Linked DNA regions of Victivallis lenta. The protein of the gene in region 3 interacts with the protein of the main gene of each other region in a pairwise test. Links are inferred from orthologs where the notes say so. Each region holds a gene or a part of one and is shown on either strand. Other genes may lie near its edges.

What was found.
Region 1: the proteins of FYJ85_RS15960 (region 3) and FYJ85_RS01340 interact in binary tests that used the Escherichia coli proteins (3 or more experiments, as listed by UniProt). The link is inferred for Victivallis lenta from one-to-one orthologs.
Region 2: the proteins of FYJ85_RS15960 (region 3) and tsaE interact in binary tests that used the Escherichia coli proteins (3 or more experiments, as listed by UniProt). The link is inferred for Victivallis lenta from one-to-one orthologs.

What each region holds. Positions count from the first base shown.
Region 1 is NZ_VUNS01000001.1:332,599-342,978, reverse strand. The notes cover bases 5,017-8,008. They hold FYJ85_RS01340 (NAD(P)H-hydrate dehydratase), read right to left. Parts: upstream 7,258-8,008; coding sequence 5,776-7,257; downstream 5,017-5,775. Other genes in these bases: FYJ85_RS01330 (TraR/DksA family transcriptional regulator), read right to left, coding at 7,864-8,008; lspA (signal peptidase II), read right to left, coding at 7,321-7,836; FYJ85_RS01345 (hypothetical protein), read right to left, coding at 5,393-5,668; FYJ85_RS01350 (glycoside hydrolase 5 family protein), read left to right, coding at 5,017-5,306. In the rest of the region: FYJ85_RS01360 (substrate-binding domain-containing protein), read left to right, coding at 235-1,323; FYJ85_RS01355 (type II secretion system protein), read left to right, coding at 1,352-2,095; more of FYJ85_RS01350, read left to right, coding at 2,142-5,016; more of FYJ85_RS01330, read right to left, coding at 8,009-8,250; redox-regulated ATPase YchF, read right to left, coding at 8,421-9,521; FYJ85_RS01320 (exosortase system-associated protein, TIGR04073 family), read right to left, coding at 9,706-10,137; queF (preQ(1) synthase), read left to right, coding at 10,354-10,380. UniProt on the Escherichia coli protein: Bifunctional enzyme that catalyzes the epimerization of the S- and R-forms of NAD(P)HX and the dehydration of the S-form of NAD(P)HX at the expense of ADP, which is converted to AMP.
Region 2 is NZ_VUNS01000001.1:362,171-372,493, reverse strand. The notes cover bases 1-2,935. They hold tsaE (tRNA (adenosine(37)-N6)-threonylcarbamoyltransferase complex ATPase subunit type 1 TsaE), read left to right. Parts: upstream 1-1,215; coding sequence 1,216-1,656; downstream 1,657-2,935. Other genes in these bases: FYJ85_RS01485 (ArsB/NhaD family transporter), read left to right, coding at 2,473-2,935; FYJ85_RS01490 (CPBP family intramembrane glutamic endopeptidase), read left to right, coding at 1,659-2,402; thiL (thiamine-phosphate kinase), read left to right, coding at 339-1,226; asnB (asparagine synthase (glutamine-hydrolyzing)), read right to left, coding at 1-251. Outside these bases: more of FYJ85_RS01485, read left to right, coding at 2,936-4,230; FYJ85_RS01475 (large ribosomal subunit protein bL28), read left to right, coding at 4,907-5,134; FYJ85_RS01470 (symporter small accessory protein), read left to right, coding at 5,233-5,421; FYJ85_RS01465 (sodium:solute symporter family protein), read left to right, coding at 5,418-7,088; ileS (isoleucine--tRNA ligase), read left to right, coding at 7,094-10,219; FYJ85_RS01455 (FAD:protein FMN transferase), read left to right, coding at 10,224-10,323. UniProt on the Escherichia coli protein: Required for the formation of a threonylcarbamoyl group on adenosine at position 37 (t(6)A37) in tRNAs that read codons beginning with adenine.
Region 3 is NZ_VUNS01000020.1:12,063-22,438, reverse strand. Bases 3,681-6,668 are described here. They hold FYJ85_RS15960 (TrmH family RNA methyltransferase), read right to left. Parts: upstream 5,584-6,668; coding sequence 4,777-5,583; downstream 3,681-4,776. Other genes in these bases: FYJ85_RS15955 (hypothetical protein), read left to right, coding at 5,930-6,668; FYJ85_RS24205 (type II secretion system protein), read right to left, coding at 3,681-4,319. In the rest of the region: FYJ85_RS15975 (hypothetical protein), read left to right, coding at 1-284; FYJ85_RS15970 (family 1 glycosylhydrolase), read right to left, coding at 292-3,582; more of FYJ85_RS24205, read right to left, coding at 3,579-3,680; more of FYJ85_RS15955, read left to right, coding at 6,669-7,357; FYJ85_RS15950 (type II secretion system protein GspD), read left to right, coding at 7,380-9,224; FYJ85_RS15940 (NanQ anomerase/TabA/YiaL family protein), read left to right, coding at 9,573-10,097; FYJ85_RS15935 (alpha-L-rhamnosidase-related protein), read right to left, coding at 10,195-10,376. UniProt on the Escherichia coli protein: Specifically methylates the ribose of guanosine 2251 in 23S rRNA.

The DNA.
Region 1 (10,380 bases), on a different replicon or contig from region 3:
TAAATATAATTATGGGAAATATCGGCGGAAAAGTTAAGGGCCATTAACGCCTTTTGCTGTTTTTCAGAAGGAACGGATTGTTTTTCGCGCAGTTTCCGGTATCGGAGGAAACTTAATATGTTATATATTTGTATTGTGATGTATATAAATATCTTGTTTTCCGGCCGAAGGTATTGCCATTCGCTCCGGTTTCCGGTATAATTAAAATCAGAACAATCGAAGCGGGAGACCGGGATGATACAGAAAGAACTCAACAAAAACGAACTGCTGTTCCGGCAGCTCTACGAGGCGATCCGCTGCGGAGAGATTCCGAACGGTGCGCGTCTGGCGACCGAGCTTGAGCTGGCCGAGCAGTACGGCTGTTCACGCATCACCGTGCGGTCGGGGCTGCGTCAGCTCGAGGAACTCAAGCTGATCCGGCGCGTGCGCGGCAACGGAACCTATGTCAGCAGCGAAGGGGTGCGCTTCTCCGGCCGCCGCAACATCGCAATCGTCGCGGTTGAGGTCCGGGCGAACGACTTCGACGAGGTCGATCCGTATTTCGGACAGCTGATGAGCGGCCTGCTCCGCCACGGCAATATCTACGATTACGCGGCCAACCTGATTACGATGCGGCCGGAGGAGCAGAGCTTCATGGAGGCGTTCGGGCGACAGAACATCAATCTCTCCGACTACGACGGACTCATTTTCGCAAAGCAGCTTTCCGACGAGGAGATCGACGCACTCGAAGGCGGCCGCCGGAATTTCGTCGCGCTGCAGGCCCCCGCCGGCGACCGCGAAATCTCTTACATCACGATCGACAATTTCAACGGAGCCTATGCCGCGACGCGCCATCTGCTCGAACGCGGCTACCGGAATATCGTTTTTCTCCACAAGAGCCTGCAGGAGAAGATCAACTGCGAGAAGGTGGAGGGTTTCCTACAGGCGCTCGACGAGTTCCGACTGACCTCTCCGGAACAACGCCGCCACTATGAGAGCACCCCGTACATCGAGGAGGAGGGGGCCGCCGTCGTCCGCCGGCTGCTCGACGAAGGGCAGAAATTCGATGCGCTGATCGTACACGGCGACTGGGCGACGCTGGGCGCCGTGACCGAACTGAGGGAACACGGCCTTGAAGTACCGCGCGATGTGGCGCTGCTGATGTACGACGACTATTATGCGGTTCAGCGCATGCTGCGGCTTTCGGTCACCGCCATGCGGCAGCCGTTCGGGGAGCAGATCCGGCATGCGCTGCGCATCCTGATGAACCAGCTGGACCACCCGAACCGGCCGCGGACGATTCAGCTGATCCAGCCGTTGCTGATGATCCGGGAAACCACTTAGACAAGTCAACCAACTTTCGGAGGACCCTATGAAAGCACATTTGTTCACCCTGATCGAACTGCTGGTCGTTATCGCGATCATCGCGATTCTCGCGTCGATGCTGCTGCCGGCGCTCTCGAAGGCGCGGGACCGCGCCAAGAGCGCGAACTGCACGAGCAACCTCAAGCAGATCGGGTTTGCCGCAATCACCTACACGGGCGACTATAACGGCCTGACCAATCCGTACTGGGGCGACAGCGTACCGGGCGACCCGAAGAAGGAAACGCCCGAGTACATCATCCTCAAAGCGAACCGCCTGAAGGGGTGGAATATCTATTACGGCATGGGGCGGCTGACCCAGCTGAAGTATCTGGCGGGCGGCAAGGTGTTCGGCTGCCCGTTGCTGACCAACCTGTACGGCGCCGCCGGAAATTTCGACGGCGTGGCAAACTACAAGGACTTTTATGACGTTTCGAAGTACGATCAGAATCTCGGCAGCAAATACCTCTGTTCCGGATACTATTTCGTGCCGTTCGACCTTGAGACGACCTACAGGAGCGGTTTTCCGTCCGACAAGGGGTGGTCGGGGACTTCGTACCGCCTGAACAAGCCGAATCTGCCGATGATCACCGACGATCTTCAGTTCAAGAGCCGGCGCCACACGCCGGTCGGAGTCAACGTCTGCTATCAGGACGGCAGCGTGAAGAGCCAGGTCACCTCCACGCAGTGCGGCTGGCTCTGGTGGGAGATGCGCGATCTCTGGAAAGAGCTTGACCGGAATCGCAGAAAATAGGAGCTTGTCGGCAGATAAGTCCCGAAATACAGGAGGAAACAATCGTATGATCAGACAGATTTCAACGGCCTTTGCCGCCGCGTTCGCTCTCTCCGTTGCCGCATTGCCGCCCGGAGTGGCGGTGGATGAGTCCGGCGCCATGACGCTTGGCGGCCTTTCCGCCGCAGTCAATGTTTACGACAGGGATTGGCGCGTCAGCATTCAGGGGAAAAGTTCGATTGTGCCGGAACCGAGCTACCCGGTCCCTTCGGCGAAGGTCTATGAGCTCAAGGGGACACTCAAGGTGCCGAACAGCGACGGCTTCACGATTCAGCAGTGGGTGAAGGAGGCCGGGCCGGATACCGCGACTTACTCGATGACCATGAAGAATAAAGAGGGCATCCGCTGCCAGGCCGTCGCTTATTCGATTGCGCTCCCCGCCCATCTGTTCGACGGTAAAACGATCGTCGTCAACGGCCGGGAGCGCAAAGTTGAAAACTTCCGGGAGCCGGCATATCACGTGAAGGATCTTGAGATTACGAACGGCGACCGGCGGATTGCGCTGAAGGGCGATTTCACCGTCGTCATTCAGGACAACCGTAAATTTTCGGTTCCGAACTTTTCGCTGCGGCTGCTGTTCGCTCCGCCGTCCGGACTGGTGAAGGAGACGAAACTTGAGTTTTCGGTTTCCGTAACGCCGCTTGCGGTGACGCCGCTTGTGCTGGAGGATGCTTCGGCCGCGAAAGTGACCGGCAGCGAAATGGCGCAGTTGCTGCGGCGGCACGGGACGAACGGCGGCGACTTCACCGTCGGCAGCGTGAAGTTCCGCCTCGGCGATGCGAAGAAGAAAAGCGGCGCCCTGCTGCGGCTCGGGGCGGGGGAAACGGCCGTTCTGCCGCTGGGAGGAGCGAAGGCCTCCGGGCTCTATCTGCTGCAGAACGCGGCCGGTCCCGGCGCCGCTCCTGCCGTCACCGCCGTTTATGCCGACGGCTCCGTTCAGAAATTCGATCTCGCGCCCGGCCGGGAGTTCGGTACGGAGAAACCGCTCAGACGGCTGCCGAACGGGGCGCTGGCCACCTCGGACAACACGACGTTCGACGGCTTCTACTTCTCGTATTTCGCGCTGCGCCCCGGCAGTCTGAAGGAGCTGAAATTGGAAAACGGCGGCACGGACGGCTGGCTTCTTGCCGCGGCCACGCTGGCCGAGGGCGTGACCCGCCCCGAATCCGTTGAAAGCATCTATTACGTCGATGCCGGTGAGGAGTGGGCGCCGATGGAAGCCGTGAAGCCGGTCGTCGCAGGGTCGATCCTCGATTTCTCCGGCATGCTCGACGCGCCGGCCGGAAAGTACGGCTGGATCACGACCGACGAAGCTGGCCATTTCACCGCGGAAAAAGCGGCGGGGAAACGGTTCCGGTTCTATGGCCCGAACCTCTGTTTTTCGGCTCTCTGCCTCGACAAGCCGACTGCTGAAAAGCTGGCCGACGAGCTGGCGCGCCTCGGCTACACATCGGTCCGCTTTCACCACTATGACGATGCGCTGTCGGACCGGAAGGGGGGCGATTCGACCGAACTGCTGCCGGAGAAGCTCGACCGGCTCGACTATCTGTTCTACTGCATGAAGGAGCGCGGCATCTACATCACGCTCGATCTCTACTGCAGCCGCCGCTTCCGCGACGGGGAATTGCCGGAGGCCCCGGTGCGCGACGGTTACGCGATGAAGCAGCTCCTGCCGGTCTACGCCCCCGCTCGGGAGAACTGGAAGAAGTTCGTGCGCAATCTGCTGACCCACCGCAACCCATACACCGGGCTGACCTGGGGCGGAGACCCCGCGCTTTTCGCGGTGTCGCTCTCGAACGAGAACATCACCTTCGGGAACTGGAGCGGCAAGGCGAAACAGCTTTATCTGGACGGCTACAGGGCGTATCTTGAGGAGCGCGGCCTGGCGACGAAGGAGAACCTCGAATCGCGCGGCGGCCTCTTCTACCGCTATCTGGCCGACCTGAATGTCGAAATGATCCGCGACCTGAGCGGTTTCGTCCGCGACGAACTCGGCTACAAGGGGCTGATTACCGAGATCAACTTTCAGCAGAACGCGGCGATTTCGGAGATCCGCGATTCGCTCGCATTTGTCGACAACCACAACTACTGGGATCACCCGAATTCTCTGCCGGGACACGCCTGGAGCTTCCCGTTCCTGCACAACCAGACCAGCGCGCTCAGAACCGCATCGTGGGCGGCGCGCATGCTCATGCCGTCGCGCATCTTCGGCAAGCCGTTCACGGTGACCGAGATCAATTTCGTTTATCCGAACCGGCACCGGGCCGAGTCGGGACCGATCCTCGGCGCTTATGCCGCGCTGCAGGATTGGGACGGGCTCTACCGGTTCGCCTGGGCCCACAACGATACCGGCGTGCGTCACGAGGAGCCGATCAACCGGTTCGACATCGCCGAGGACAGCCTTTCGCAGATCGCGGAACGTGTGACGAATCTGCTGTTCATGCGCGGAGATGTGAAGCCGGCCGCCTCCGGCGTCGGCTGGCCGTACGGCGAGTCGACCTTCCGCGAGATGAATGCGCTCGGCGACAGCAATTTCCCGGTTGATTTCGGCATGCTCGGTTTCTACTGCCGCATCGGGAGCCTTCGCGAAAACCGCGGTTTCCCGGGCGTAAAGCTCATCAAAACGCCGAAGGAGTTCATGAAGGAGCTCTCCCCCGCCGAATTGCAGGCGGTCAGGGAACCGGTCAAGACCAGCGAGACCGGCGAGATCGTCTACGATACCGCGAAGGGGACGCTGCGGATTGTCTCGCCGCGTTCCGAGAGCCTGAGCTTTTTCGACGGCTCCCTTTCCGGGAACGTGCTGCAGATAGCGAACGGCACGCCGACCTTTCAGGTCGTGACCGCGAGCGGCATGGACGGCCGGCCGCTGCGGGAGAGCGGCAGGATTCTGCTCTTCCATCAGAGCGACGTGACGAGCCGCCACATCCGTTACAGTTCGGAGTCGATGAATGCGGTCGAGCATTGGGGGAAGAGGGAGGCGCTGATCCGCCGCGCCTCCGCCGATGTGACGCTGAAGCTCGCTCCGGGCCGCCATACGGTCCGGGCCGTCGGGCTCGACGGAGTGCCGAAGGGGGAGGTCCCCGCGGAATACACGGCGGACGGCCTGAAGTTCCGGATCGACACCGCGAAGTTCGGCGGAACGATGGTCTACCTCATTGAGACGGCTGACTGATCCATGATGCCGCCGGGAATTCCGGCGGTTTTTCCGGTCGTCGCCGGACCGATGCCGGGCCATGCGGCCGAACCGTCAACACGGTGTCATCGCGCCGGCCCGGTGTAGAACACATATTCCGTATCGGGCAGCACGCCGCCGTCGGAGCTGGCAAAGTTTTTATTGACGTTGCGATTCAGCCACAGCCGGTATTCGCTGTCCGGTTTCAGCTGCACTTCTACCGTCAACACGGTGCGGCTGTCGTCACATTCAGCGTCGGATTCGCCCATGCGGCGATCATCAGTCCCACTGCCGGCAATCCGGCAGTCAGCAGTTTTTGCAAAACAGTCAAATGTTCCTCCGTTATTGTATCCCATGGCCATGAAAAGACGCGCCGTCATGCAAAAAACGGCGCAGCACCGGCTATTTTTCCGGGCGGAGCGGACACATGTCCGTCCTCAAGTTTCCGACGTGTTTTTTGCCTCCGGCATTACCGGGTCAGGCGCGCTTTGGCTTCGGCGGCGAATTCCGGCAGGTCGTCGGCGATCAGCCCGGCCTTTCCGGTTTCACCGGCGAGGCCGTGCAGGAAGACGCCGAGCTTCGCCATTTCGAACGGATGCTCCGGATTTCCGGCCAGCAGGGCGCCGATGATCCCGGCCAGCACGTCGCCCGAACCCGCCGTGGCGAGTGCCGCGCAGCCGGAGGTGTTCAGACTCCAGCGCCCCGACGGATCGGCGACGACGGTGTGCGGCCCCTTCAGCACGGTCACGGCGTCGAGCTTCGCCGCAAGCGCCAGCGCGAAGTTCGTGCGATCCTCGAATTGCGGAACACCGAACGCTTCAGCCAGCCGTTTCGCTTCGCCCGGATGCGGCGTGATGACGGTTTTTCCGTGCCGAAGCCAGCGCTGCGGTTCCCGCGCCGCCGTATTCAGCGCGTCGGCGTCCAGCAGCAGCGGCCCCGGGAACTCCTGCAATGCCGACAGAACGGCCGCGCTGCCGCGGCACTGGCTCCAGCCGGAACCGGCCGCCACCGCATCGGACTGCTGCATCATTTCCGCGAGAGCCGGGATCGACTCCTTGTCGAAGCTCCCGGCGGCCGTGTCGACTTCGCGGACGATCAGTGCGCCCGGCAGCGCGGCGTAAGGCCGCACCGGAGTGGCCAGGCGCACGATTCCTGCGCCGGCCCGCAGCGCGGCGCGCGAACAGAGCACGGCCGCTCCGCTGTAATCGGAGGACCCCGCCGCGATCAGCAGACGGCCGCGCAGGTTCTTGTAGGTGTCGTAGGCCGGCCGGTGCAGCAGTTCCTCCGCGTCGGCGGCGAAGAACGCCTCGCCCTCGGACTCCTCCGGCTCCGGCACCCCGATATCGACCAGCCGCAGCCGCCCGGAAGCCGCCGGACCGTCCGCTCGGAAAAGGCCGCATTTCGGGCAGCCGAAGGTGACGGTCAGCTCCGCCCGGATTGCGAGCCCGGAGTCGGCCTTGCCTGTATCGCCGTTGATCCCGGAGGGGAGATCCAGCGCCGCGATCGGGCAGCCGGAACGGTTGGCCGTCTCGATCCAGTTTCGGAACCGGGGGCGCAGTTCGCCGGTAAATCCTGTGCCGAGCAGCCCGTCGATAATCAGGTCGTCCCGGCGGAAATCCCGCCCGGTCAGGCCGTCGCATACCCGGACCTCGATGTTTTCGGGCAGGTCGCGCGCGGCTTCGGCGGCTTCGCCGCGCAGTTCATTCAGCGGACCGGTCGCATAGATTGTCACCGGCAGCCCGAGCCGGGCGGCGACGACCAGCGCGTCTCCGCCGTTGTTGCCGCGGCCGGCCAGAACGACCGCCCGGCCGAATTCACGGCCGCGGGCGAAGGCGCGGATCTCCCGGGCGGCCCCCTCTCCGGCGCGGCGCATCAGTTCGTAGCCCGGCACGCCGGACGCGATGGCCTGCTGTTCGAGCTTCCGCATGGTATCGATTCGAATGATCTTCATAAAAAAACTCCTGTTCGCGTTTGGTTCGGAACAGGAGTAAAATATCATTCGGCGGGCCGGAATTCAAGCGCCGGACTCCGGCTCCTCCTTCTTTCCCGACGGCCGCAGCAGGGTCGAGAGGACGAAAAGCCCGACTCCGATGCAGATCGCGATATCGGCCACATTGAATACGGGCCAGCGGAATTTGTCATACCAGTGAAAATCGAAGAAATCGACGACCGCGCCGCGCCAGATGCGGTCGATCGAATTGCCGACCACCCCGCCGAGTACGAGCAGCAGCGCGAAATAACGCTCGGCGTACCCTTCGGCCAGCCGGCGGAAATACCAGATGACGCCGAGCGTCACCACTCCGGCGACCAGCAGCAGGAACCAGCCGTGGCCGCTCAGAATACTCCAGGCGGCTCCCTCGTTGCGGACGAAGGTCAGCGAAAAGAACGGCTCCCAGACCGGCCGGCTCTCTCCGAGGACAAACTGCCGCTCGACGACGATTTTGGTCCATTGGTCGAGCAGCAGCGCCGCGAGGGAGACTCCCAGCGCCCAGCCCAGCACCGTGCGCTCGCGCCGGGAGTTCGGCTCCATTGTTCCGGAACACCGCTCCGTCACACGCTACCTCATCTGTTCGTGCCGGGATTTGCACTTTACGCAGAAGACCGCGTACGGACGGATCTTGAGACGCCCTTCGGAGATCATCTCCCCGCACTCCTGGCAGCGGCCGTATTCGCCGTCGGCCAGGCGCTGAAGCGCGTCTTCGATCAGCTGGAGCACATTGCCCTCTTCGGTCAGCATCCGCAGCTCCATTTCATGCCGCGAGTTGTCGCTGGAGACGTCGGCCATGTGAGTGGTCACGCCGCGCTTGTCGGCGTTGGTGCAGTCCAGCGCGTCTTCGGCATGGTATTGCATCTGTTTGGTCACGATATCACGGGCATGCATCAGGGCCTCGTAATATTCCTTATCCTTGCCTTCGAAGGCAAGCTCGGTTTTCTTTTTCGCCATGCTTGAACCTCTTATCGCTGAAATGTTATAATCGTGCTCTGCCCCTTTTCCGGAATGCAACCGTTGTCATTCCCCGGGGAATCATAACATACACCTTTTTTATCATTTTTCAATGATGAAACAGGAAAAACTATTCCCGCTAAAGCATTTTCACATATGAATTCAATGACTCAGACCGAAAAACGGACGTGGATGACGTCGCCGTCCTGAATCAGGTACTCTTTCCCTTCGATCCGGAGCTTTCCGGCCGCCTGCGCTTTCGCCCATCCGCCGGCGGCGACCAGATCCTCGTACGAAACCGTCTCCATGCGGATGAAGCCGCGGCAGAGGTCGGTATGGATTTTCCCGGCCGCCTGCGGCGCGGGCGTGCCGCGGGTGACCGTCCAGGCGCGCGACTCCATCGGCCCGGCCGTGAAGAAGGTGATGTAATCGAGCAGCCGGTAGCCGGTGCGGATCACCCGGGCGAGACCGGTCTCTTTGATTCCGAGCTCCTCCATGAACATGGCGGCTTCTTCCTCCTCAAGCTGGCCGAGCTCCTCCTCGAGCTTCGCGCAGACCGGAACGACCTCCATGCCGTGCTTCGCGGCGAATTCGACCAGGGCTTTGGCCTTTTCCGAGGTGCCGAAGTTGCGGAAATTCTCTTCGTCGGTGTTGGCGCAGACGAAAGCCGGCATCATCGACAGGAGCCCGTAGCCCTTCACCCATTCAACCAGTTTCGGATTGTTTTTGTCGTATTCCGGAATCCTGCCGTCGCCGAGCTGCCCGGCCAGCGACTTGATGAGCTCGTATTCGAGCCTGGCGTCGGGATCGTTCGCCCGCGCGAGCTTGTGCGCCTTGTCGCGCCGTTTCTCAAGCGACTCGAGGTCGGCGAGCATGAGCTCGGTCAGGATCACGTCGAGATCGTTCACCGGGTCGATCCTGCCGTCGACATGCACGACGTCGCCGTCCTCGAAGAGCCGCACGACATGGGCGATCGCGTCGACGCTGCGGATATGTCCGAGAAACTGGTTGCCGAGCCCCTGGCCCTGGCTCGCCCCTTTGACCAGTCCGGCGATGTCGATGAATTTCAGCGTGGAGGGGACGATGCGCCCCGATTTTTCGAGATCCGAAAGGACCTGGAGCCGTTCATCCGGCACCGGCACGATGCCGGTATTCGGCTCGATCGTGCAGAACGGGAAGTTGGCCGCTTCGGCGCCCCCCTTGCACAATGCATTGAACAAAGTGGACTTTCCGACATTCGGCAGCCCGACGAATCCGCAGGAAAAGCTCATAATTCACAGTCCGTTGTTGATGAGGGCTCCGCCCCGTCGCTTCCATGATTCATAAAATCAATAATATATCACAACATGACTGCTCTTTCAAGCCGGGTGCGTCGGACTCCCGGCGGACGGGGCATAAAAAAACTTCCGGAAACCCGAAAGCTTCCGGAAGCGGAATCAAATACCGGCGACAGACTCAGTAGTCGCTGGAGACGATCGCGTTCGAATCGTAGACGAAGTCGCCCCAGTTGTGCTGGATGTCGACCACCCATGCCGGGCGCATGATCGGTCCGTAGCCCCAGCCGGCGTCGTTCGGGTCGTCCGGGCAGCCGGGCAGCGGGAACGGGAAGGTCACGATATCGACCACGCCGACGATTTCACGGGCGATCGTATAGCTGACGCCCTTCAGCGGGCCGTAGGTCAGGCCGGCGATGCCGCCCATTTCCTGCGTGACGTCATAACCTTTCATCAGGATTTCGAGGGGACCGAATGCAACGTTGGCGATGCCGCGGCCGAGCTTTTCGACCGGTTTCATGATCCACGGATCGTCAGCCGCCTGGGAGGTCGACGCACCGATCACCATCACAGCAAAAATCGCCGACGCCAGAATTGTCTTACCGAATTTCATTTTGGTTCATCCCTCACAAGTTTAATTTACGGACATAAATCGTCTGTCACGATAACCTTATTCTTCCCAATCCTGAGTGCAATATAATGACTGATTCCACAAAATTCAAGAAAAAAAATCTCATTTTTTCAGTTTAATATCGAAAATACTCCGAAAAGATGCTATTTTATAGGGAAAATATCCAGAAACTTGAACTTATTACAAAACAGGACCGATATGAACTCCGAAAAGAACCGGGAACGG
Region 2 (10,323 bases), on a different replicon or contig from region 3:
CCGTTGAAGACGGCGATGACGCTGCCGTCCTCGTTCGAGATCGGCTGGCCGCCTTTTTCGAGGTCGATGATCGAAAGGCGGCGGTGACCGAGGGCCACATCGTTGTCGAGATAAGTTCCCGCTCCGTCCGGGCCCCGGTGGATCTGGCACTCGTTCATTGCGGCGATGATTTCACCTGCTGCCGGATCGGCGTGGTGATTGATGATTCCGGCAATTCCGCACATGGCAACCCCGACTTTCTGGTGGATCAAGCAAATTTTCTCCGTTTGATTAATATACCCGGGAAAGGAGCCCTTTTCAAGTTGACTTCTCTTTTTTGAAGGGGTATATTGAATTCCATGCTCGACGAATTGAACATCCTGAAACAGCTCCTGCCGTCCCTGCCGCAGGCCGAAGATGTCGTGGCCGGTCCGGGGGACGACTGCGCGGCCGTGGCGTGCGGCGGCAGGCGCATTCTGCTCGCCGCCGCCGATCAGCTGGTCGGCGGCGTTCACTATTACCGGGAGACGACCTCACCGGAGGCGGCCGGGCGGAAGCTCATGTGCCGGAATCTCTCCGACATCGCCGCGATGGGCGGCGTGCCGAAGTGGGCGCTGCTCTGCGTGGCGGCGGGCGGCCGCAGCCCGGAGTGGGTGCTCGCCTTCTGCCGCGGCGCGGCGGAGGCCGGAAAGCGCTTCGGCGTGTCGGTCATCGGCGGGGACCTCGCGTCGCTGCCGGCGGAGGGGGAGGTCGCGTCGCTGACGATTCTCGGCGAGGCCGATGCCGCGGCGTTCACGCTGCGCAGCGGAGCGAAGCCGGGCGACCTGCTGTATGTGACCGGAGAGATCGGCAATTCGCTCGCCAGCGGTCACCATCTCGATTTCGAGCCGCGTCTCGCGGAGGGGCGGTTCCTGGCGGAGAACGGCTTCGCGTCGGCGATGCTGGATATTTCGGACGGGCTGCTGCTCGATGCGGAGCGTCTGGCGAAAGCGTCCCGGCTGCGGCTGTGCATCGACCCGGCTGCGGTTCCGCTCCGCGCCGGTGCGGAGCGGGAGTCGGCTTTGTCCGACGGGGAGGATTATGAGCTGCTGTTCACCGTTCCGCCCGGCCGCGAGGAGGAGCTGAAGCAGGTGTGGAAGCTGACAAAATTGACCCGGATCGGGGTCGCGGAGCCGGGCGAGCCCGATGTCTGCGACTGTTCCGGCCGGTCGTTGTTACGGAATGGAAAGTGCGGTTATGAACATTGAACGGAAAATCATCAGCCGCTCCGAACAGGAGACCGAAGCGTTCGCCGCGGCGCTGGCGCGGGAGCTCCCGCCCGGCAGCGTGCTGGCGCTCGACGGCGATCTCGGAGCGGGCAAAACGGTCTTTTCGCGCGGCTTCGCGCGCGGGCTGGGCATCACCGAGCCGGTGTCGAGCCCGACCTACACGATTGTGCAGGAGTATCCGCTGCCGGGGCGGCGGGGGATGCTCTACCACCTCGACCTTTACCGGATCGAAAACTCCGCGTCGGCGCTGGCGTTCGGCGTGGACGAGTTTCTCGACGATCCCGAATCGACGGCGCTCGTGGAGTGGCCGGAACGGATCGCGGATATTCTGCCCGACTCCGCGCTGCGGATCGAAATCCGCCATCTTTCGGATACGGAGCGGGAAATCATCCTGAAACAGGAGAGCTGAGTTTGACCGGTATCGGACGCCGTTTCACGAGAATTCCCTGGCGGTCGGAACTTCCCTGGCCGCTGCTGCTGTTCGCCCTGTTCGGCAGCTTCGGAGCGGCGATGCTCGGCGCCACCGTCGGCGCCGTGATCGGGGGCGTCCTGAAGCTCGGGCAGCCGGCCGTCATGATGCTGACCATGGCCGGACAGTGTGTGGAATTGCCGGCGCTGCTGCTGATCGCCGGCGTCTGGCCGCCGCCCGGGCGGCTTTGCGGCAAGCTCGGACTCCGCCCGCCGAAATGGCGGGATTTCCGTGCTGCGCTGATCGGGCTTGCGGCGCTTCTGCCGGTCAGTTCCGTTGCCGCCGCTCTCTGGCAGATGCTGCTCGAATCGCTCGACATCGATTTTCAGGAAAAGCAGGATCTGCTGGTCGCCGTGGCGGACGCCTCTTTGCCGGTGCTCGTCGGGATGGGGGTCTGCGTCATCATCGTGGTTCCGGTCTGCGAGGAGATCTTTTTCCGCCGGCTGCTCTTCGGGCTGCTCCGGCCGCTCGGCGCCTGGGCGGCGGTTGCGGGAGGCGCCGCCCTTTTCTCCGCCGCGCACCTGTTTCTGCTCGGAGCGCCGAGCCTGTTCCTGATGGGGGTCGCCTTCCAGCTCGTCTATCTCTGGCGGCGCAATCTGGCCGCCTCGATGCTGATGCACGCTTTCGTGAACCTCTTCGCCTTCGTCGGCACGCTGCTGGAAGTGCACGGTTATCTCCCGGAGTGAGAAGCGGCGCGGAGATTTGCGTTTGGACGAATTGCGGTTATATTACCGTTGAACCGGAGTTTTCCCGCCAATGAATACGGAAAGGATGGTCCCCATGCATGGAGAAGAGAGTTCCGCCGCCCTGTCGCCGAAAACGATGATGAGCCGTTTCGCCATACTTCTTCTGGTGAGCATCGGCGTGGGAGCCGCCGGCGGCGCGACGGTATTGGAGGCGCATCAGGCGACGGCGGTCGGCGTGTTTCTCGCGATCATCATGGGCACGCTTTTCTTCTGGGGCTTCCGCCTGGCGATCGCCTTTCTCGGGCTTGCGGTGCTGATCTGTACGAATTCGCTTTCGATCGCCCAGTTCGTGCAGTCCTCGGCGCTTGAGGTCATCCTGTTCCTGGTCGGCATGATGATCGTGGTCGGCGCGCTGCGCGACCTCGGCTTTTTCACCTGGGTCGTGCAGCTGATCGTTTCGATGCCGAATATTTCCGGCAGGAAATTCATTGCGGTGACCGCGGTCGCCTCGGCGCTGCTGGCGTGCGCGGTGGACGAGGTGACGTCGATCATCTTCATTTCCACGCTGATTTTTCAGGTCTGCGACCGGCTGAAGCTGAATCCTACGCCGTATATCCTGATTGCGGTGCTGGCCACGAACGTCGGCTCGGCCGGGACCATGATGGGCAATCCGGTCGGAATTTATATCGGCACGAAGGGCGGGCTGACCTTCGGGGACTTCATGCTCTGGTCGTTCCCGCTCATGCTCGTCGCGCTGGGGGTGACGGTGCTGTTTCTGCTCTATTTCTACCGGAAGGAGCTGCGGCAGTTCGACGTCAATTTGCAGGAGCGGCTGAGCCGGAACCTTTCTCTGGCTCCGGTGGTGGACGTTCCGTACAGGCGCGGACTCGCGCTGCTGATTTTCACGATTCTGGCGATCGCATCGCACCATCAGCTCGAAACGCTGCTCGGACTCGGGCGGAACAGCGTGCTGCTGGTGGCTCCGCTGGTCTGCGCCGGGCTGGTCATGATTTTGCGGCCGGACCGCGCGCGGCATTACGTCGAACGCGAAGTGGACTGGTGGACGCTGCTCTTTTTCATGCTGCTCTTTGCGATTGCCGGGACGCTCGAACATACGCATGTCGACCGGGTCATGGCCGATTACTTCACGAGCGTCTGCGGCGGCAGCCCGATGCTGCTGATTCCGTTCATCCTCGCGACCAGCGCGATCGGCTCGGCGTTTGTGGACAATGTGATTTTCGTTGCGGCGTTCTGCCCGGTCATCGAGCAGCTTTCGGTTTCGGTCAAGGCGTTCCCGCTCTGGTGGGCGCTGCTTTTCGGCGCCTGCATCGGCGGCAATATCACGATGATCGGCAGCACCGCGAACATCGTGGCGCTCGGCATGCTGGAGAAGAAAGCGCCGCATCAGATGGGCTTCTTCGCCTGGCTGAAGGTCGGCGCGCTCTCGGCGCTGCTGGCCGGCGGCGTGGTCTGGATCGGGCTGGTGGTCACTTCGCCGTTCATGCCGGACCGGGTTTCGCGGGTGGGGTTCGAACAGCTTGCCGGGAACTTCGACGGCAAGGAGGTCGAAATCTCCGCCGTGTACGGCTCTCCCGCGACGGCGCCGGATGAGTTCGAGGTGGTGATGAGCGACACGCTGGCGTTCCGTCTCGACCCGGAGAAGGGCGGAAGTCCGGTTCGGCTGGTTGCCGTCGTTCCGTCCGCCTGGATCGGCAAAAGCGGCATTCAGCCCGGAGAATCCGGCGTTTTCCGCGGCAGGCTGTACAGCGGCCGTACGCCGGATCAGGAGTCCGTGCTGTACGTGAGCGAGATCTCCGGCGTGAAGTGAACGGCTGCTCCGGCGCGGGCTCCCCTGCGGCTGTTGCCGGAAGCGCCGCCGTCGGGAATGCCGTTTCGAAATCTCCGGAATAAAAAGAAGGCGGGTTGTATTCACTCGATTTGCAGTGTGCGATAAGCTCAAAAGAGAGCCCGATGCTGATACTATTCCGAGTATGACCCGCCTTCTGGTATTCACTATATACGGTTTTCCGGGAAAATCAAGGGCGGAATGGATGGCCGGCGCAAGCGGGAGATCCGGAAAGACGATGAAAAAGAAGGCAGGTTGTATTCACTCGTGTTTACCGTGTACAATAAGCTCAAAAGAGAGCCCGATGCTGATACTATTCCGAGTATGACCTGCCTTCTGGTATTCACTATACACCGGTTCCGGCGGAAATCAAGCCGGAGCAGCGGAAAAGTTCAGCCGGAGTGCGGCACGGGCAAATTTTTTGGAAAAAATCCGAAAAAACATTTGAAAAAACAGAAAGACGCGGTATCTTAAGAAGCTGTTGCCATCGGTTATTTTCCGGTGGGTTGATAGCTCAGTCGGTAGAGCATCGCCCTTTTAAGGCGGTGGTCCCGGGTTCGAGTCCCGGTCAACCCACCATTTTTATTGAAATAAGTTTGGTTTAACGATAGAAGCCGGCCGGCCGTTGTTCGGATGCGCCGGGGAAATGAGGAACAAAATGAGCAAAGTCTGCGAAATGTGCGGGAAGACCAAGGCCAACGGCGGCTGCATTACCCGCAAGGGTCTGGCCAAGAAAGCCGGCGGCATCGGTATGCACGTGGTCAAGAACGTGAAGCGTACCTTCGAAGCGAACCTCCAGAACGTCAAAATCAATGCCGGCGGAACGGTCAAGACCGTCAAGATGTGCGTGCGCTGCATCCGCACCGGCAACTTCGACAAGGCGTAATTCCCGGCTCCCGGAGCCGTATTGTCGATATGAGAGCGGGCGAGTGCGAAAACTCGTCCGCTTGTTCTTTCTAATATAAATTCTTCGGTGGAACGGATATGTTCGGATTAGGGGATTTTCAGATTGTCGCCGCTCTGGCGGGGTGCGTCGGAATCACGCTTTTCGGCGTGGTTTACGGAACGGTGAACTGGAACCGCGGTTCCGACCCGAGGAAGGAAGAGGCGCAGATGCGCTGCCGGCGCCGCAGCCGGGCCCGGCGCCGCATGAAAGCGGAGGGGCGGCAATGACGCCGCCGCTGCTGCTGGCCGCCGCCGACTCCGGCAGCGGCATGAATACCTGGGTGCTCGGCACCCTTATCGCCGTGTATCTCGGCATCATCGGCTGTCTCGGCTACCGCGGTTTCCGCCGGACCGCTTCGAACAAGGACTATCTGCTGGCCGGGCGTTCGGTCAATCCGTTCGTCATGGCGATGAGTTACGGCGCGGCTTTCATCAGCACGTCGGCGCTGGTCGGCTTCGGCGGCATCGCGGGGCAGTTCGGCATGGGGCTCATGTGGCTCGTATTCATGAACATCGCGATCGGCATCGTGGTCGCTTTCATCTTCTTCGGGCCGCGCACGCGCCGGATCGGCCTCGCGCTCGATGCGCACACTTTCCCGGAATTCATGGGCAACCGCTTCGAGTCGAATTATCTGAAGGTGTTTCTCGCCGCGATCATCTTTCTGTTCATGCCGCTCTATTCGAGCGTGGTGCTGATCGGCGGCGCGCGGTTCCTTCAGGAGGTCATGATGATCGACTACGGCTGGGCGCTGGCGGTTTTCGCGCTCGTGGTCGCGGTCTATGTCGTTTTCGGCGGGCTCAAAGGAGTCATGTACGTCGATGCGATGATGGGGACGGTCATGATCGCCGGCATGCTTTCGCTGCTGGTCATGTGCTACTGGAAGCTCGGCGGCGTCGCAAGCGCGCACCAGGCTCTGACCGATATGGCGCCGCTGGTCGCGGAGCGTTTGCCGAAGGAGGCGGCGCTCGGCCACCAGGGATGGACCGCCATGCCGAAATTCAATTCGGTCTGGTGGTGGACGCTGGTTTCGAGCCTCATGCTCGGCGTCGGCATCGGCGCCCTGGCGCAGCCGCAGCTCGCGGTCCGCTTCATGACGGTCAAGAGTACGCGCGAGCTGAATCGGGCGGTCGTGATCGGTTCGGTTTTCATTCTCTGCACGGCGGGTGCGGCCTACATGGTCGGCGCGCTGTCGAACGTGTTTTTCTACCATGCCGACAAGGGGATTGCGGAAGGCATCTCCGGCAAGCTCGCGATCGAGGCGGCCGGGGGGAATCCGGATCTCATTATTCCGCTTTTCATCCGTCAGGCGCTGCCGCCGGTGATCCTCTACATTTTTTCGCTGACGCTGCTGTCGGCGGCGATGTCGACGCTGAGTTCGCTGTTCCACGTGACCGGTTCGGCGATCGGACACGATTTGTTCCGCAACCTTTCAAGTGTGAAGCGCGACAGCGTGCTCATCACCCGATTGGGGGTGATATTCGGGATCGCGGTCAGTGTGGTCCTCGGGATCATTCTGCCGCCCGGAATCATTGCGCGCGGCACTGCGATCTTCTTCGGCGTCTGCGCGGCGGCTTTTCTGCCCTCCTACTGCGCCGCGATCTACTGGCGGGGAGCGACCCGGTTCGGCGTCTGGCTGTCGATTTCGGTCGGCGTCGGCGTGAGTCTCTTCGGGCTGGTGTTCCTGCACAGCAAGGAGTCGGCGGCGCTCGGAATCTGCCGGGCGCTGTTCGGCAGGAATGAGCTTGTTTCGGAATTTCCGTGGCCGTATGTGGATACCCTCGTGTATTCGCTGCCGCTTTCGTTTCTCGCGCTGGTGATCGGCAGCTGGTGCTCCGCGAAGCCGTCGCCGGCGCATATTAAAAATTGTTTTGAATCATATAAAATAGACGGGTGAAACCAATGGCGTTCAAAAACATCTCAAATCAGGTCAATTTTCCGGCGCTGGAATGCGAGGTACTCGAGTTCTGGAAGGAGTCCGGCATCTTCGAGAAATCGCTGAAGCAGCGCAAGGGCGGCCCCGAATACGTCTTTTACGACGGTCCGCCGTTTGCGACCGGCCTGCCGCATTACGGACATCTGCTGGCCGGCACGATCAAGGACGTGGTTCCGCGCTACCAGACCATGCGCGGCAACTACGTCGAGCGTTCGTTCGGCTGGGACTGCCACGGGCTGCCGGTCGAGAACGAGATGGAAAAGGTGTTGAAGCTGCAGAGCAAGCGCGACATCGAGGCGTACGGCGTCGACAAATTCAACGAGGCGTGCCGTTCGATCGTGCTGCGCTACACGTCGGAGTGGGAGACGGTCGTGACCCGCATGGGCCGCTGGGTCGATTTCCGCCGCGGCTACCGCACCATGGACCGCAATTTCATGGAGTCGGTCTGGTGGGTGTTCAAGGCTTTGTGGGACAAGGGGCTGGTGTATGAAGGCTACAAGATCCTGCCGTACTGTCCGCGCTGCGCGACGCCGCTGTCGAACTTCGAGACGAATCAGGGGTACAAGGAGGTCGTCGACCCGGCGATCACGATCCGCTTCAAGCTGCGCGATGAGGAGAACAGCTACATCCTCGCGTGGACCACGACGCCGTGGACGCTGCCGTCGAACCTTGCGCTCGCGGTCGGTCCGGAGGTCGATTATGTGAAGGTCAAGGACGGCGACGAGTTTTTCTATCTGGCCGAAAACCGTCTCGGCGCGTATTACAGGGAGACGCCGGAGATCGTCTGGCGCGGCAAAGGCGCCGACCTGGCCGGGCGGCGCTACGAGCCGCTTTTCAACTATTTCGCGGAGCTGGACGCGCAGGGGGCGTTTCAGGTGCTCTGCGGTGATTTCGTCAGTATCAGCGACGGCACCGGCATCGTGCACTGCGCGCCGGGCTTCGGCGAGGACGACAATGCGCTCTGCAAGGCGGCGGGGCTTCCGGAGGTCTGCCCGATCGATGCGGAGTGCCGCTTCACGGACGAAATTCCGGACTACGCCGGCCGCGCGGTCAAGGAGACCGACAAGGAGATCATCCAGCGGCTGAAGGATGAGGGTAAGCTCGTCCGCCGCGACCAGATCCGGCACAGCTATCCGCACTGCTGGCGCGATGACGGCCCGCTGATCTACCGCACGATTTCGACCTGGTTCGTCCGGGCCGAGCAGCTGCGCGACAGGATGGTCAAAAACAACCAGTCGATCAACTGGGTCCCGGCGCATCTGCGTGACGGGCGGTTCGGCAAGTGGCTCGAGAATGCCCGCGACTGGGCGATCAGCCGCAACCGCTTCTGGGGGACGCCGCTGCCGATCTGGCGCAATCCGGAAGGCGAGGTCATCGTGCCGGGCAGCGTCGCGGAGCTTGAGAAGCTGACCGGGCGGAAAATCGAGGATCTGCACAAGCATTTCATCGATAAGCTCGAAATCCCGTCGCCGACCGGAAAATCCCCGCTGAAGCGGGTCGAAGAGGTGTTCGACTGCTGGTTTGAATCCGGTTCGATGCCGTATGCGCGCATGCACTATCCGTTCGAAAACAAGAAGCAGTTCGAGGAGCACTTTCCGGCCGACTTCATCGCGGAGGGGCTCGACCAGACCCGCGGCTGGTTCTACACGCTGGTCGTGCTCGCGTCGGCGCTGTTCGACCGGCCGCCGTTCAAGAACGTTCTGGTGAACGGGCTGATCCTGGCTGAAAACGGCCAGAAGATGTCGAAGCGCCTCAAGAACTATCCGGACCCGATGGTTGTGGTGAATACCTACGGCGCGGATGCGCTGCGGCTCTTCATGCTCGGCAGCCAGGTCGTGCGCGCCGAGGACCTGAAGTTTTCGGAGGCGGGCGTGAAGGAGATCCTGCGCGGCGTGATGATCCCGATGTGGAACGCGCTGTCGTTTTTCACGACCTATGCGAATGTGGACGGCTACGAACCGCCCGCCGGGGAGGTGCAGCCGCCCGCGAAGGCGTCGAACGTGCTGGACCGCTGGATTCTGTCGTCGGCCTCGCAGATGGTCGAGGAGATCCGCGGCGAGCTCGATGCGTACAACCTGCAGAAGGCCGCGAACCGGTTCAGCCGGTTCATCGACGACCTGACCAACTGGTATATCCGCCGCAGCCGCCGCCGGTTCTGGAAATCGAGCGACGACGCCGACAAGCGCGAGGCGTACCGGACGCTGCACTATGTGCTGCTGACCTTTGCGAAGACCGCCGCGCCGTTCATCCCGTTCACGACCGAGGCGATCTACCGTACGCTCCGGACGAAGGAGATGCCGGAGTCGGTTCACCTCTGCGACTATCCGGAGCCGAACGACTGCCGTGACGAATATCTCGAAAAGCAGATGGAGCTGACCATGACGGCGGTGTCGTCCGGCCGCTTCCTGCGCACCGCGAACAACCTGAAGGTGCGCCAGCCGCTTGCGAAGGCGGTGCTGGCCTCCCCGGATGCCGCGTCGCGCAAAATGCTCGAGGAGACCGCCTGGATCGTCGCCGAGGAGCTGAACGTGAAGAGCGTCGAGTTCAGCGACGACGAAGAGGCGCTGGTCAGGCGCTCCGCCAAGGCGAACTTCAAGGTGCTCGGCAGCCGCCTCGGCAAAAACATGAAGGAGGCCGCCGCGAAGATCCAGGCGTTGACCGGCCGCGAAATCGGCGACGTCCTCGCCGGGAAGCCGTACAAGCTTGTGCTGGCGGACGGCACCGAAGCCGAAATCACGGCGGAGGATCTCGTCGTTCAGCGCGAAGAGAAGCCGGGCCTGGTCGCCGCGAGCGAGAACGGCATCACGATCGCGCTGGCGACCGAGCTGACGCCGGAGCTTGAGGGGGAAGGCTTTGCGCGCGAACTTGTCAGCAAAATCCAGAATCTCCGCAAGGAGAAGGGATTCGATGTGACCGACCGGATCCGGGTCGTCTGCTTGGTGCCGGAGAAGCGGGAAGCGGCTCTCGAGGCGAACCGGGCGTACATCTGTGAAGAAACGCTGGCGGTCGCCTTCGAAACCGGTCCGGCGGAAAACGGCGCGGAAGCCGATGTGAACGGCGAAAGCTGCCGTATCTCGGTGGAGAGGGCGTGACGTTATGACGAACCGCACCCGTTACGGAATCGCGCTTGGCCTGGTGCTGCTTACGGTGCTCGTTCTGCTGGTCGTGCGGCTGGCGGACCGGACGGCGGAGCGGA
Region 3 (10,376 bases):
CGCTGCTGCTGCCGTTTTTCGCGCCTGCGGCGGAGACGGTGCGGAAACTCGGATGGAAGGTCAACCCGGTCGGCTTCGTGCTGACCGTCACTGCGGCGGTCCACCTGGGCGGCTATCTGCTGCTGCACCGTGTCAACCCGGTGATCGAGCACCAGCGGGCGTACCAGGAGGCGATGCCGGCTTTCCGGCGGGCGCTCGCCGACCCCGGATACGACTGGAGGCACGACCGCCTGCCGGTGCGCCTCCAGTTTCTGATCGAGCTGTTCCGCTCTCAGCCGAAGTGATGTGCCGTCACTTTCCGGCCGGAACGAGATCGCCGTATTCCGCCGGTTTCTTGCCGTTGAAGATACCGCTTGCCCAGTGAGCCAGCCCGATCCGGTTCTTTCCGTCCGATTCGTTGACGATGAGCGAGAACCGCAGGTCGTCCCCCGGTTTCGGCACGAGCGGGTAGAGCTCCGAGATGCTCATTTCGACCAGATAGCGGGTCTTTTGGCCGGGGAGCGTTTCGACCTTCGCCTTGCCGTATTTGACCGTTGTGTTCGGAGTGGTCCATTCGGTCGGCAGGTCGCCGACCAGCGTCGGGTTGGCGGACTTGAAGAGCTCGTCCCCCTTGGCGGTTTTCGATGCGAGGAATTCGACCCGGCTGTCCGCATACCCGTCGCCGACGGCGTCGAACGCGAATTCGATCCCGTCGCCCTGCCACATATTGCCGCCTGCGCCGGGCTGGTGGAAGAGGTCGTCCTGCGTCTCCACCACGAGCTGCAGCCTGTCGCCGAAGAGCGCTGCGGCGAAGCGGGCGTCCTTGCGGAACGGTTCGAAGCCCGGCATGGTGTGGATCTTGAAACCGCGGTTGTTCCAGCGGACGTTCTTTGCGATGAGTTTGCCGTTATCGTCGAAGAGCGGCTTGTCGCCGTAAACGCCCCTGACCTTGTGTTCGAGTTCGAGCTTCGGGCGGTCGGCGCGCAGCACATCCGGACGATCCTGCCACTCCGGCGGGATTGTGACGTTCGACGCAAAGTACATTGTATGCGGCCGCAGCGTCATCGAACCGGGCTCTTTCACCGGGCGGCCTTCCCAGCTTTGAACGTTCGCTTCCGCAAAGACCGGGGCCAGCTCGGGCGCGAGCTTTTCATCCCTGTCCGTCTCCTGCCAGACGACGAGAAGCGGACCGTAATCGCTCGTGAAAGCTGCGGCCTTCTGGTTGCCGAACCGGTAGGTCCCGGTGATTCCGATCTTTCCGGCCAGCGCCCGGTCGAACGTCGCCATGACTACTGCGCCGAGCACGGGCTGGAAGTAGGGGCGGCGGCGGAAGATGCCGGAGCAGTGATTCAGCGGGGCTCCCCCTTCGGTGTGCAGCTTCAGCGTTTCGCGTTCGACGAGGTTGAAGGGTTCGAAGAACGCGATCTGTTCGGCTCCCTGCCGGACCATGCTGAAGAAGTCGAGCATCATGCGGACTGTCCGCTGGTTTTCATTCAGCTTGTAGGCCGCGTCCGTGTAGCGGATCAGGCTCGCATGCCACTCGGAGCTGACCCACGGATGCGGCTCGCTGCCGTATTTGCGGTCGAGCGCATGGAACGGCGCGATGGACTGTCCATGCCCGTGCATTGCGAAATAGTCGAAATACGGTCCGGCGCCGAGCTTCATGATCGCTTCGTAAAACGGCAGATAGCGCAGCGCCATGCCGCCGATCCAGACCTTCGATTCCGGCTGGAGCTTCTTGATCGTCTGGTAGGCGGATTTGAGCAGCATGACGTAATTCTCCGGCGTGTCGTGCCAGTAGCAGGAGTAGTTGCGCAGATGCGGCTCGTTCCAGACCTCCCACGTGTCGACGCGGTCGCCGTAGCGTTTGACGAGCTGCCCGACGAAGTTGGTCCAGTCGTTCACATCTTTGGCCGCATAGGCGTTGTAGGCCCAGACGTGGACGACGTAGCGCGTGTCGTCCGGCGTGTTCGACGCCCATCGCGGCGTGCCGTAGAAACAGATCACCGGCTTGATTCCGGCTTTCACGCACTTGTCGACGAGACGGTCGAGCCCCGCCCAGTCGAACTTTCCCTTCTCCGGCTCGATTTCGAACCAGGTCACGTGGAAACGGGCGAAATCCGCACCGGCGCGCCGGATCAGCTCGACTTCGGTTTCGCCGCGGGTGCTGTTCGGGGAGTAGCCGACCTGATAGCCGAATACCGGCGGTGTGGCCGTACCGTCGCTGCGGCGCGGCGGAATGACTGCGAACGCCTGCCGCTTCTGCTCGTAAAGGCCGATCCGGTTGTCCATGGCCCGCTCCATATACTCTTCTCCAAGTGAAATGGAGCCGTTCGGCGTCTTCGCCTCGAATTCGACGTAATAGAGTCCCGGCTCCTTCGGCTCGTATTTCCAGCCGTTCTTTTCGAATTCGGCGGCGCTGACGGTCACGGTGTCGAGCAGCTCGTTCTGCTCGTTCGTGACCTTGCCGGTGACCGAAAGCGCATCTGGCGGCATGACGCCTTCTGGCTTGAATACGACCGGCTGCCCGGGCGTGAACCAGTTTGCGAACTCACTGCCGCGGACTTTGGCGAAGGTTCCGGCCGTGACCGGCAGCTTGATCCGGACGAGCCCGAAAAAGAGCTTCCCGGCCGGTGTGCCGCCGCCGCGCTTTACGGCGAGCGTAACCCGGAACGATTCGGCGTCGGCCGGAAACGCGGAGGCCGGCAGTTCGTGTTTCGCGGTGTTCCAGCCGGCATTCTTCTTCACCGGCAGGAGGTATTCGACCGGCTTCGGCAGCGGTTTGCCGTCCTTGTCGTAGAAGGTGATGCGGCAAACCGGCTCCCCGCCGGAGAAATCGTCGGACGGACGATACTGCACGAGGATGTTCCACGGCCGCAGCGGACGGTAAACCGGCGTCGCCGCATTGCTCCAGCCGACCTCGCCTTTGGCCGGCACCGGCACGGCGAGCGAGTGGAACTGCGGGGAAACCAGCGTGAACTCCTTCGTGATGCCGCCGCAGTCCGCATCCGGTTCCGTTCCGGAGCGGAACCGCGTCCAGCCGGCCGGGACCGTGGCGGAAAACACGTTGTTGCGGAATTCTCCCTTGCGGAAATATTCGTCCACCACCATCGTGTCGGGCTTTTTCGCCGGAGCCATGAGCCGGTAGTTGCGGATCTCGAAAAATCCGGTCTGCTGCCAGACCAGGAAGTCGAGCGTCAGCTTGCTGCAGCCGTCCGGCATCCGGTAAGAGCGGGTGAAGCTCTCCCATTTGTCCGGGTTGAGCTGCGTCATCGGCAGCAGGTCGATGCGCTTGACGCTGCTCTCCGGAAAATTCATCATGACCAGAAACTTCACATTGCCGCGCGCTTCGAACGAGACCGTGAACTCATCGCCCGGAGCGATTTCGACTTTATTGCCCGCGTTCAGCGCCGCCGGACCGTCCGCAGTGAGCGCCTCGACCCGTATCGAGCCGTCCGCAGTGCGGTTTGCCTTCGCATTGCCCCAGGCGACGCCCAGATCGGCCTGCTTCACCGTTTCGACCAGCTTTGCTCCGGAGGCGCTGAAAAGCAGTCCGAGGCAGCAGGCCGACGCCAACATCGATTTTCCGAACAGATTTCTCATTTACCGAACCACATATAACTTGCATACGCACCGCTGGAAAGATCGATCTGGCCCGCCTGGGTGCTTGAGGCGTGGCCGTCGAGGTAACACATATTCAGGATCGAGCCGCCGTTATGGCGCGGCTGTTCGTCGCCCTCGGCGAAGGAGAGGGCGCCGGTATTGGCCCGGAGCCGGGCGCCGGGACTCAGCAGCGCCGCCATGCCGCCGCGCTGGAGAATCGGATGGATGTAACTGTTGTAGGAGCCGTTGTCCCCGATGTACAGGATTTCGCTCGGGCGCCGGAAGGAAGTCAGTTTCCGCTGGATGACCGTACTGACATCCCAGGCGTTGGTCAGCTGCATATGGAGATTCACACTGTAGGAAAAGGCATAGATGTTGTGATCCTTCGGATAGTTGCTCGACGGACAGCGGAAAACGGTTCCTCCCTCGAAGGTCTTCAGGATAATCTCGTTTCCGGTCAGGTCCTGTCCCTGTCCGGTGTACCGCCAGAGCAGCGGCAGCCAGGTGCTTTCGTTGTCGGTGAGGCCGTTGTTGCCGTTGGCCCGCACGGTGTAGTCGTCATTGTCGCCGGAGTACATGGCGGCATAGGTTCCGAGCTGCTTGACGTTGTTCATGCACTGGACCGTTCTGGCCCGTTCGCGGGCCTGCTGAAGCGCCGGGAGCAGCATGGCGGCGAGGATGGCGATGATCGCGATAACCACCAGAAGCTCGATCAACGTGAAACGACGACTTTTCATGATTCCTCCTTTGCACCACAATATCGTTGAAAATAGCGGGAACGGACGACGACCTGCCTTGAAACTCCTTTGCTGTTTGCTGAATCCCATCTCCGGCTGACAAGCGGATATACGTTTGATCACAGCTATAATTATATTCAGCGGAGAGGGTTTGGCTTGGATTTTTTGATTCGGATGATTGATTTTGCGAAGAAAAATCAATCCAGTCCAAAGAATTTATAAAGAAAAACGGCCGGGACGTTTTATTCCGGCCGACAAATGCCGAATGGGGAAATCACGTCGTACGCAAGTTTCCTGAAGTGAGATTTACCGGGAAAAGCCCGCCTTCGGCGCAAGCGGATGCTTCCGGCGGCCGGAGGTTCCGCACCTTCGGAATCCGCCGGGCCATAGGTCCTGAAAATCGCGCACGGCCGTCCGTCCGTTATTGCAGAAGCTTGCACACACGGTATGAAATCCGCTATTTCCAATTGCGCTGGCGGGCGGCTTCGTAGAGCAGGATCGTGGTTGCGGTGGCGACGTTCAGGGAGTCGATTTTTCCGAGCATCGGAATGCGGACCGGCAGATCGGAGTGCTCCATCCAGAGTTCGGTAAGCCCGGTCTGTTCAGTGCCGACCACAATCGCGACCGCCTGGGTCATATCGACGTCGGTGTAGAGGTTCTCGGTGTGAGGCGTCGCCGCGAGCGTCTTGATCCCGTGCGATTTCAGCCAGTCGTACGCCTCCTGGTTTTCCGCCTCCGCCAGCGGTACGGAAAAGAGGGCGCCGGTGCTGGCCCGGATCACATTCGGATTATAGAGGTCCGTGCATTTGTTGCAGATGATGAGCCCGTCGACCCCGGCAGCGTCGGCGCTGCGCAGGATCGAACCGAGATTCCCGGGTTTTTCGACCGCTTCGGCCACCAGGTAAAGGCCGTTTTCGACCACCGGCAGGTCGGCCAGCGTATGGCGTTTCATTTTTGCGACCGCGATCAGCCCTTCCGGGCGTTCGCGGTACGCCATCTTCTCGAGCAGCTGCGGCGCGACCTCCACGACCCGGACTCCCTCCGAAGCGAGCGTCTCCAGCAGCGGAAATTCGTTTTCGCCGAGAAAATGGGACGGGGAAAAGAAACACTCCAGCAGCTCCATGCCGTACTCCCGGGCGCGGGTCAGTTCACGGTAGCCTTCGAGAACGGTCAGCTGCTCCTTTTCACGCGGACGGCGGTCCCGAAGCTTGATGACGTGTTTGACGGCGTCGTTCTGCGCACTTGTGATCTTGACGAATTCCATGGGCTTTTCTTAAAAATCGTGATTGTTTCAGATGACGGATAAAATAGCATCCGAAGCTGTTTTTTTCCATGATCCGCCGGAAAAAATGACGGGATTTTCCATACGGTTCCCGATCGTCCGGGACCGAATTGCATTTCTTCGGAAAAAATCGTAAATGCCTTGCGCGTTTCCAGACATTTTTGTCGATGCCCGAAAAAGGAACGAAAATAGATGAAATGGCAGAATTCATTTACATTCAATTTGTTATGTGTTGTTTCCGCCCGGCCTCTCCCCGTCTGGCATGGTTTCTGCTGATTTATCGGCATCTCCGGCTGCAACGGCCGCGGGATCATCCAAGGAGGGAACCATGATGAAACATGCAAAAATCCGGAGTCTGTCCGGGGCGCTTCTGCTTGCCGGCCTCGTTTCTGCCGCTGCTGCGGCAGAAACGGACAGACAGCGAACCATTGTATTCACCGAAGACCGCGGTCAGCACTATATGACCAGCAAAACCTACCGGCTCAACCACGTGAAGGCGCACGACCTCATGCCCTACGTGCTCGGAGCCGTGAAACGGTTCGACAGCCAGTCCGATGTGCAGAGTCTCGATTATCTCGGCAAGGAGCAGTACCTCGTCGTTTCGACCTCGGATACGCTGCTGCCGTATATCGACGATATGATCGCCAAGCTCGACTATCCGTCGGCCAAGGTTGACGAAAACGGCATCGGCATCGAAGGCGACGGCATTTACCGCTGGGTTTACTGCCCGCTCTTCCGTTCGAGCGAAAACATGCGCGAAGTCCTGTCGCTGGCGTTCCGTCCGGGCGGATACGGGTCGGGCGCAAGCTTTTTCGATGCGCCGACCAACATGTTCTACTGGAAGAGCTCGAAATCGCAGGGGGAGGAATATCTGAAATTCCTGAAGGCGGTCGACCGGCCGGTCCCGCAGATGACGGTGACTCTGAACGTCTATATGGTCAGCGACAACGATTTCCGCGAGCTCGGCATCGATTACGTCGCCTGGAAGAACGGTCCCGGCGCCGAACTCTTCGCCACCGGCTTCGACTTTACCGACTTCGATTCGCTTTCGAAGATCAGGGATTTCACGAGCATCCTTTCCGAAGGGCCGCTCTCGGCGGCGACCGGCTGGGGAGGGATTATGGTCGCGCCGAATTTCGATGCGACGTTTCTGCGGATGCTGGCGCAGAAGGGGAAGGCATACACGGCCGGTTCTGCCGCAATCACGGTTGTCAATGATTTCACCTCTCCGGCGGCGACCGGCTGGGATGATGCGTCCTACCGGTTCAAATTCGTCCCGCAGTTCCAGAACATCCGGAAGGATGAGGAACAGACGACGACGATCGAAGCGGTAGACGGCGCCGAGTACGCCTTTTACCTGAGCATGCCGGTCATCTGCTTCGGCGAGGACCCGGCCGACCGGGCGCTGACGCTCATGTGCGAATGGAATCTGGCCGTGAACTCCCTTGTCGAAACCGACGATCTCGGCGTCACGACCATCGACAGCAATACGTTCGGTTCGATGTTGACGCTCGAGAACAGAGCCGAAAAGCTCATCGCCTCATTCGACAAGGAAATCGAGGTCGAACAGTACAACGGCATGCCGTTTTTCGGTGACATTCCGGTGCTGAAATATCTGTTCGGCGCCGAAAGCAGGGTGAAGAGCAAAATGAAAATATTCGTCACGATGAAGGCGGAGGCGGTCGAAAACGGCTCCATCGTTCCTCCGGCCGCGGGGGAAGTGATCGAGGCCGCGAAACTCGCCGCCGTAAAGTGACGCGAAAAAGGAGAAATCTGCCATGAAGAAAACGGGAAAACTGTTTTTGATTCTGCTCGGCGCCGGCCTTTCGTTCGGCGCTGCGGCCGAAAGTTGGAACACGCCGACGCCTGCACCGCTGCCGACCCAGGTTCAGCCCCGGCTCAACGTCCAGATCGGTAAGGAGACGGAGGAGATCACCTTCGTCAACACGAACAACGATCCGTTTGTCTACACGAAGGTCTATATCCTCAAACACGCCGATCCGTATGAGATCCGGCCGTACATCATGTCGGCGATCCGCTCGCGCCGGGTCGATACGAACCTGACCAAAGTCGAAGCGGTCAAGTACGCGGACGGAACCGGCATGCTGATCGTCTCGGCCGAGGAATACCGGTTCAAACCGGTCGAGAACGGCATGAGCATCGACGCCATCGTAACCGAACTCGATAAGCCGGACCTGAAATCGGAGGAGGGGCGCAAATACTTCCTCTACTATCCGAAGTATTTCGACTCGATTTCGCTGGCGAAACTGATCCGGCAGGTCGGCATGATCCGTTCCGGCGACAGCGTCGAGCTGGACGGCGGTATCGATGCCGTCCGGGCCGACACGGGGCTCAATGCGCTGCTGTTCTATTCGACCCCGGCTTCGGTCAGGAACATCGGCAGTGTGCTTGAACAGTATGATGCTCCGGCGACCGAAGCGCTGGTTGAGTACAGAATCTATGAGCTCGGCACAGAAAACGACGGCAATCTCGGCGTGGATTTCCAGGCGTGGAAAAACGGTCCCGGCGCCGACCTTTTCGCTGCCGGCGCGCGCTATATGTCCGGCTGGGACCGGTTGGCCAATAATGTGGCGTCGAACCTGATCAGGGAATCGCATTCGAGTTTTATCAATTTCAATCCGAAATGGAATTCGAAGTATCTGGATTTTCTCGTTGCGAGGAGCAAAGCGAAGGTCGTGACCGGCGGGCGGCTGTCGATCATGAACCGCGCCACCGGCATGGTCTCGAACGTGACGCGCATGCCGGTCATCGTCGAAGGAACCGAGACGGCCGGGAACGGAAACGTGCTCAACGAATCGATCGTGGTTTCGGAATGGGGACCGGCCTACACGCTCTCCGCGGTGGACCAGAAGAAGGGGATGGCGATTTCGATCGATCCGGCTTCGTATGACGGCGAGGTCGTCCTGACCCGGACGCAGATCAACACACGGACTTATTACACGCTTTCGCTGAACGACTCCGGTGCGGCATTCGTGCGTGCGGACGGCAGGAACCTCGGCCGCGTTGCGCAGGCTTACGACGCCGCGATCTCGTATACCGACGATACGGTCTCCCCGGCGGTGACGACGACGCTCGACGACTGGAGCCGTGCGTACGCCTATGCGCCGAAGAAGGACAAAACCCGCGTGACGAAGCAGGCCGAATTCGGCTTCACGCTTTCCCTGACGCCGGAGATCAACGGCAGACAGTCGATCGTGAAGGTTTCGATGAGCAACACGAATTTGATCGGCTTCAAAAGCAACGGGGAGCCGCGTACGAGCATGGCGGCGCTCGACACGAATATTCAGGTTGCAAACGACGGCGGAACCTTCTACATCGGCGGGTTGGAGAAGTCGGAACTCGTGCGCAGCGTCAGCAAAGTGCCGTTCCTCGGCGATATTCCGGTGCTCGGCTGGCTCTTCTCGGCCGAGAACGAGACGGTGAAGAAGTCGCAGCTGGTCGCGGTGCTGACTGTGATTCCGGTCGATCCGAAAACACCGGTCCCGGCGGATTTTGCGGAGGAGGCCGGGAAAATCGGCGGCCGGATAAGCAATTTCGGGCTCAGAGGGTTCGACGAAAACGAATACGGCTTCGACCAGTACCTGCTGGACAGGGAGAAATGATCCGGCCTGGAGCGCCCCTGCGGAAATGGGGCGCTTTTTTATTTGTTCCGCCTTGATTTTCAAAAAACAGCGACTATTTTAATAAAGAATTACCGAAGTGGCGGAATGGCAGACGCACTAGACTCAAAATCTTATAGTGTTGAGCTCAGAAATTGCCGATATTCGGTTTAAAGCATGTGCCGGGGTGGCGGAATGGCAGACGCAGTTGACTCAAAATCAACCGGTTACGACCATGCGGGTTCAAGTCCCGCCCTCGGTACCAGATTCAGATGACGGGCGGTTTTGCAACCGCCTTTTTTTGAGCCCGTTCCACGGCTTTTCATCACGGCAGGACAGGAGGCTGAACCGATGATTTACGATTCGATGAAAAATTTTGCGGCCTACCGGAAACTGGCTCCGGAGGCATGGGAAAAGGTGTCGGCGTTTCTGGCCGGCTGCACGCCGGAGACGCCGGCCGGCCGCTATGAGCTCGACGGCGACCGCGTATATGCGATGGTGCAGGGGTACGAGACACACGATGCGGACCCGGACAAGCTCGAGATTCACCGGAAATACGTCGACATCCAGCTTCTGCTCTCCGGCGAGGAGTCGATCGTCTGCCGCTCCGTCGCCGGTTTGAAGGAGACGGTTCCGTATAATGCGGAGAAAGACATTGCGTTTTACCGGCTTGCGATCGAGCAATCGGTTCCGTTGACGCTCGTTCCGGGCAACTTCGCCGTATTTTTCCCGGAAGAGGGGCATATGCCCGGCGTGAGCTGCGCCGGGGAACTCTACTGCCGCGAGTGTCCGGTGGCCTCCGAGCAGCCGTATCCGCCGACGCCGCCGCGCCATGTCGTGAAGGTTGTCGTCAAAATCGCCGCAAACGCGCTTTAACCGAAACAACCGCACCGCAACAAGGGGGCTGCTGCAAAACCTCAAGGTATGCGGCAGCTCCTTTGTTCACTGTACCGGGAACGGCAGCGGAGGGAGTTCAGCGTGGACACTCCTCGTTGCGCATGAGAGAACAGCTGGAACGGAGTTCTCCGCTGCGGCGGTCGAAGCCGGCCGCCACGATTCCCGCCGGCGTCTTCAGCCGGTATGTTCCGAAGTCGAGCGGTCCCGGCTGCGGGTCGAAGGAGAATTCCCGCCAGCCCGGCGCCGTCGGCTGCAGCC